2 regions of the Marinobacter sp. LV10R520-4 genome follow, and region 2 is predicted to be linked to the other one. Evidence: riboswitches for the same ligand, from Rfam matches in the RefSeq annotation. Region 2 holds a riboswitch; the other holds the start of a gene.
What was found. A riboswitch is a leader RNA that binds a small molecule or an ion and turns the genes downstream of it on or off. The one in region 2 is predicted to bind thiamine pyrophosphate.
Positions count from the first base shown of each region.

Region 1 (3,387 bases), 1.7 Mb from region 2:
CGATCAGCAGGCCGGGTGCCAACTGCCAGCCGGGGTGGCTCAGGGGCGCGCGATGGGTTTTATAAAAGCTCAGCGGATTTTGCATTAGCCAGCTCCGCTAGCGTGTCATGGCTTCCAGCCACTCATCGACCCATTCGCGACGATGTTGTGCCACCTCGGCCGGATCAAAAAACAGAGTGCGGGACGGCTGTATCAAACGGTTAAAAACATCGGGCAATTCGGCGCCCAGATCAATAGCCGGGTACATAACGTTCTTCAGCGGAATATGGCGTTGAAAGTCGGCGCTCAACATGAAGTCCAAAAACTCCCTTGCCAGCGCTTTATGTGGTGAACTGGCGACCACCGCCGCTACTTCTACTTGCAGGTAGTGCCCCTCGCTGAACGCCGCTGCCTGATAGCGCTCGGTCTTGTCGATGGCCATGTGGTAAGCCGGTGAGGTGCTGTAAGACAAAATCATTGGCGCTTCACCGTTCATAAACAATGAAAAATAGCCGTCACTCCAGCTCTTTGTGGTGGTCAGGATTTTTTTCTGCAACTGTTCCCACTTGGCCCCGGCATCGTCGCCGTAAACGTGGCGCATCCAAAGCAAAAGGCCAAGGCCAGGTGTACTAGTGCGCGGGTCCTGAATAATGATCTTCAAATCATCCGGTGCCGCAATCAGCTCAGCCAGATTTGTTGGCGGGTTGGCCAACTGCTCGGTGTCGTAAACAAACGCGAAGTGGCCCCAGTCGTAGGGTACGAATAATGGGTCTTGCCAGAGGATAGGCAGATTGAGAGCGTCCAGGTTTACATTGTGCGGCGCCAATAGCCCAGTGGCGCGAGCCAGTTCCATGGTGCCGGTGTCTAGGCCCAACACCAGGTCGGCTGAGCTGCTGGTACCTTCTAGCCTCAGTCGCTGTAGAATGTCTCCGCCGCTGTCGAGCACCACATAATTAAGTTGGCAGTCACAGCGCTGCTCAAACGCCGTTTTTACCGCCGGCCCCGGCCCCCATTCCGCTGCGAACGAGGGGTGGGTGTATACCGTTAAATCTGGGTTTTCGGTAGCGCTGGATAAACTGGTAAAAATGAGGATAAAGAGCCCTAAAACTGTCTGGGTTTTAGCAGGGAGTAGGGCAGTCTGACTCTTTTGAACAACGCGTTGGAACAGCGAATACGGCATGGTGGTTAAACCTCAAAATCCGGTTTTGGGGCACCATACGCGGTTTTCGGCCGATTAAAGCTCAATTCCTTCGCCGGCATTATCCGGGGCAGGTTCCGCGGGTATGGTCTCAGCCTGTTGGAGGCACCCCGTTGAGATGGGTGAGTATAACAGCCTAAGCCTTATAAGGACGACACCGCAGATCGACAAAACTATACCAACATGCAAAGACAAGCTTACCGTCTTGACGCAGCATAGGAGATCATATCAAACACGGTGGTATACCAAGGTTTCGTGAAAATATTTAACCAACGCATCCACTGCGCAAACCCCACCAACCGGAACAGAACCGCGTGATATTGGGAATTTATCAGGTTGTAGCTGTACTTGAGTAGTTGTTCAATACAAAATCGGATGATGACTTAAAATTTTCCCTGAAGCTACGTCTCAGCCTCAAAAATCTGGAATTGACCAGGGCTCGCGCGATGATTCACAACCGGCAAGACTCTCTGGAGCGGGCTCTTCAGCTGTTCTGGCAAAAGGGCTTTCATGCCACCTCGTTGAAGGATCTGGAGAAAGCACTCGATATGCGACCGGGTAGTATCTATGCCACTTTTGGCAGCAAAGATGGGCTTTTTCAGGAGTCCTTGGAGCGTTATGCCCGCTTGGGGCTGGCCGAGTTTGAGCGCACTTTGAACGCTTACCCATCACCATTGGCTGGGTTGGCCGCCTGGCGCAAGGCCGAAGATTTGTTGGCAGGCATGGAAGAACGCTTTATTGATCGTTTTGATGCGGCACAGCAGATCGGGGAACTGGATGCCCGGCTTGATCCCGTTCGCCTTGGGCGGCGCTTGCAGGCAGAAGTAATGGGGTTACGCGCTTTCGCCCAACGTGACGTCAACAGTGCGACTGTTCATGCTCTTGCTGAAGATATGGCACTGTCCCTGGAAGCTCTGCGTAAGGACGGTGTTACAGATAAACGCTAATATTTATCGCGTATTTGCCTGCTCTTGTTGCCTTAGGGCAGGGAGCAGGCTTCTTCAAGGCAGACTGTTTAGTCGATCGTTTTAGGTGCCAGTTTTTCTTGAGTTTTCAAATCAAAATCCGAGGCATCATGCCGCTCGTGCAGTTGCTCTGAAAGCTCACCCCAAGTGCGGTTGACTTTGCGGCCACGTTTGACAGCGGGGCGTTCAAAGATCTCTTGTGCCCAGCGGCGCAGGTTCTTGTAGCTTTCGACCTGCAGGAATTCACCCGCACCATAGGCCTCTCCCAGCACCAAATTGCCATACCATGGCCAAGTGGCTATGTCGGCAATGGAATACTCGTCTCCGCCGAGAAAACGGTGCTCGGCTAGCTCCCGGTCAAGCACGTCCAGTTGGCGTTTCACTTCCATCGTGAAGCGATTGATCGGGTATTCTAACTTCTCGGGTGCATAGGCGTAGAAGTGCCCGAATCCGCCGCCCAGATAGGGCGCTGAACCTTGCAGCCAGAACAGCCAGTTCAGTACTTCGGTGCGTGCAGCCGTGTCCTTTGGAAGAAAGTGCCCGAACGTCTCAGCCAGATAAAAAAGGATCGCACCGCTTTCAAAAACTCGGCTGCCGCTCTCCGTATCAAACAGAGCCGGGATTTTCGAGTTTGGATTTACGTCGACAAAGCCGGATGAAAACTGGTCGCCTTCGCCAATCTGGATCAGGTGAGCATCGTATTCGGCCCCGGTTTCACCGATGGACAGCAGCTCTTCGGCCATGATGGTGACCTTCTGGCCATTGGGTGTTCCCATCGAATAAATCTGCAAAGGGTGCTTTCCACGCGGCAGCGTCACCTCATGTGTCGCGCCGGCTATGGGGCGGTTAACACTGGCCCACGTTCCGCCGCTTTCGGCGTCCCAGGTCCAAACCTGTGGTGGTGCATATTGATGGCTGTTCGACATGATCCTGACCCTCTTTTAGAAATAAATAAAGCATTTAATAGAGCAGCGACACGTCAGGGCGGGAAACGAGAACCGCCTCCGACTTGCTGGGCATATTAGTCAGCCTTGTGCCACTCAAACTTCTGGAACGGCTTGTCTATCGGCGTGTCGGCAAGGTGATTTGTGTAGTTGCTCATCACCTTCTGTGCGGTGCCAAGAATGACCTCAAGAATCTGGCGCTTGGTGAATCCGGCCTCCAGAAATGCTGCCACGGCGCTGTCATCCACGTTGCCGCGGCCGCGCACAACGGCGAGGGTGAAGTCGCGCAGGGTTTCCAGCC
Region 1 is NZ_PDJM01000001.1:3,534,995-3,538,381, forward strand. Features, by position in the region: gene thiP (thiamine/thiamine pyrophosphate ABC transporter permease) at 1-85, opposite strand, end outside; gene thiB (thiamine ABC transporter substrate binding subunit) at 98-1,159, opposite strand; TPP riboswitch at 1,208-1,300, opposite strand; gene ATG98_RS17160 (TetR/AcrR family transcriptional regulator) at 1,624-2,124, shown strand; gene yghU (glutathione-dependent disulfide-bond oxidoreductase) at 2,193-3,068, opposite strand; gene ATG98_RS17170 (carboxymuconolactone decarboxylase family protein) at 3,164-3,387, opposite strand, start outside.
Region 1: it holds a riboswitch for thiamine pyrophosphate, as region 2 does, so the genes downstream of both, thiB (thiamine ABC transporter substrate binding subunit) here and ATG98_RS08785 (sodium:solute symporter family protein) in region 2, are expected to answer to the same signal.

Region 2 (3,387 bases):
GCCTCAGCGCATCTGGCCGCCAGCTCCCGCCCGGGCTCCGACGCGCCGGCTTGAAACAATACCGGGTGCCCCTGCACCGGGCGCGGCACGTTCAACGGTCCGTCTACCCGAAAAAACTCTCCTTGGTGGTTTATCGGTCGCACCTTGGCGGGGTCGGCGTAATGGCCTTGGCGATCAAACCGCAAAGCGTCATCAGCCCAGGAGTCCCACAATCCCAACACAGCCTGCACAAACTCGTCGGCGCGGCGGTAACGCTCGGCGTGGCCGGGCATAGCGTCATAACCGTGGTTGCGGGCTTCTACATCAAACATCGAAGTAACCACGTTCCAGCCAATGCGGCCGCCGGAGATATGATCCAGCGATGCGACTAAACGCGCGGCGTGAAACGGTGTGTAAAAAGTGCTGGATACGGTGCTGATAAACCCGATTTTTTCCGTGGCCCGGCTCATGGCGGCCATGGCCGTTAGCGGCTCCAGGTAAAACCAGCTGCCGTCTGACACATTGCCCGCCGAATTGCTGTCGGCGAAAAATACGGCGTCCAGCTTGCCCCGTTCGGCGGTTTGCGCCAGGCGCTCGTAATAGCGAATGTCTCCCAACTGCTCCACCGCCGACTGCGGGTGGCGCCAGGCTGCTCGATGATGGCCACAACCCATCAGAAACAGGTTGATGTGCATCATCCGTTGATGTGAACCGGAGGCCGCCATCAGTTTTTCACCAATCCGCCGTCTACCACCAGGTTCTGCCCGGTTACCGAGCGCGACCAGGGTGACGCAAAAAACAAGGTAGCATCGGCAAACTCTGCCGGCGTGGTCACCCGTCGCAACGGTGTGCTGGCGGCGATGAAATCGAACACCGCCTCAGGCGTTGCAGCAGATGCGTCCGTGGTGCGCAGTAGACCACCCGACACCATATTCACGGTGATGTTATCCGGGCCCAGATCCTGCGACAGGGTACGGGTAAGCGACAGCAAAGCCGCTTTACCCGCAGTGTAATCGTGGTACGGCACCACCGGGTTCTGGAACAAGTTTGTCCCCACATTCACAATGCGGCCAAAACCCTGTTCGCGCATACCAGCCAGCGCGGCCTGGGTGGTGTTCAGCGCGCCACCCACCACGCCGGCAAACTGCTGGTTCAGATTCTCCCAGGTCAGCTGATCCGCATTCGGGCGAGCATCGCCGTTGAACGAGAAATCTGGTAAGGCATTATTGATTACCGTGGTCACCGGAAACCCGAAATGTTGCCGGGCCTGGGCAAACATCGCCTGCACAGCGGCGCGGTCGGTCACGTCAGCCTGCACCGCAAGGGCACGTACCGGTTCTTCAGCGGCCAGTTTGTGCGCCGCTTCGGCGCTGTTGCGGTAGTTAATGACAACGTTGGCGCCTTCCCGCAAAAACGCGCGCACCAGGTGTTCGCCCAAACCGCGGGCAGCACCGGTTATCAAAACCAGCTGTTGATCAAGACGGACGGATTTGTGCATAGACACCTCATGGCTGAGGCGAAGGTATGAATGGACAGATTGGGTGCGGGCGCACCCTCTGACATCCCTTCGCCAGTATGAACTGGATCAGGTTCAACGGGTGTGCTCTCAGCCCTGCAAAGCAGGACACCCCGTGTCGAGCCAAAACCATAGCACAACGGCGGCACGAATATGCAGGCCAAACCGCCATTAATAGCGGCAATTGACAAGTACGAACAGACTTCCTACTCTATTGCCATTCCTGGGGGCGCCATTGCGATGGCTGAGACTCCGCACTTAGTGCGGTAACCCTTCGAACCTGATCCGGGTAATGCCGGCGAAGGGAAGGAAAACGCCTGCTTTACGCTTGCCTGTGCGCCCCTTTCTTTCCCCGCTGCTTGTCTTGGTTGTCCCGGTTGTACTATTGACCCGCCACCTTTGGCGATGACGCTCCCGCCTGCCGCGGCAAGGAAAATTTACCCATGCTCAGCACCTCTACCGCCCTTATATGGCTGGTTTTATTCGCCGCACTTTTTGCGATACCCGGCCTGATTTACGCCCGCCACAAGCAAGACAAACTGGACGACTTTCTGGTCGCCCGCAACAGCCAGAGCAGCTCTGCCACCCTGCTAACCTTGCTGGCAACCACCATGGGTACCTGGATTCTGTTTGGCCCGGCCCAGGCCGCCACCTGGGGTGGCATTGGTGCTGTGACCGGTTATGCTCTGGGTGCCCTGGCACCGCGGCTGATCATGATTCCCTTGGGCAAACGCATTCGAACATTAATGCCCGAAGGCCACACCCTCACCGAATTTGTGCTCGGCCGCTATGGTCGCGTTATGTACGGCTTCGTGCTGGTGATCATGGTTTTTTATCTGTTTATCAGCCTGACTGCGGGCCTGACTGCCATTGCCAAAATGGTGTCTTTACTAGCGCCGGTGCCCTTATGGCTAACCGCCAGCATCGTCATGGGCGCCACTCTGCTGTACACCCTGTACGGCGGCCTGCGAGTCACCATTTTTACCGACCGGGTACAAATGCTGGTGATTTTGCCCTTTTTGGCGCTATTAATTGGCTTTGGCTGGAAGGCCACCGGTGGTCTGGCCCCGGCGATTCAAGGTTTGCAGGAAAAAGCTCCACACCTGCTTAACCCACTGGACATCAACGGCCTGAAATCCGGCCTGACCTTTTTCCTGGCAGTGGTGCTGACCGGGTTATTTTACCAAGGCACCTGGCAGCGTATTTTCGCCGCCCGCGATAACAAGGTTATCCGCAACGGTTTTATCATCAGTGGTCTGTTGAGTTTCCCCATCATTTTCATCATGGGTTTGTTCGGGCTGGCGTTTGTAGGCCTGGGCTTGCCGGGTGACGGTTCGGTGGCGCTGTTCAGCGTGTTGCTGGCGGACGTACCCGTGTGGTTTGCGATTGGCCTGTTACCCTTTGGGCTGGCGCTGATTATGAGCAGTGCCGACTCCACCATCAGCGGGCTGACCAGCATCATGGTCATAGACCTGCGCCGGCTGCTGCCAAAGTTGAGCAACCATAGCCTGCTGTCGCTGTCCCGCTGGCTGATTGTGTTGTTGTCGGTACCGGTGCTGTTTGTGGCGGCCCAAGGTTACAGCGTGCTTTACCTGTTTCTGCTGGCCGATCTGCTGTGCTGCGCCGCTGCTTTCCCGGTATTTTTTGGCTTCTACAACGCCCGTTACCAAAGCTACAACGCCGCGATTAGCACGTTTGCCGGCCTGGCTACCGGGTTAATGCTGTTTCCCGCACCGGGGGCGCCGCTCACCTATTTGCTGGAATCTTTCCTGCTCGCAACCTTTGTACCCATTGCGGTGTCGTTATTGTTGCTGCTAATGCCAAAAGGAGAGCGCTTCGATTTTTCCATCTTGGCGCAGCAGGTGCGGAAGCTGGAAGGGTAATCTGCAGCC
Region 2 is NZ_PDJM01000001.1:1,808,516-1,811,902, reverse strand. Features, by position in the region: gene ATG98_RS08795 (LLM class flavin-dependent oxidoreductase) at 1-704, opposite strand, end outside; gene ATG98_RS08790 (3-oxoacyl-ACP reductase) at 704-1,477, opposite strand; TPP riboswitch at 1,525-1,621, opposite strand; TPP riboswitch at 1,711-1,819, shown strand; gene ATG98_RS08785 (sodium:solute symporter family protein) at 1,939-3,378, shown strand.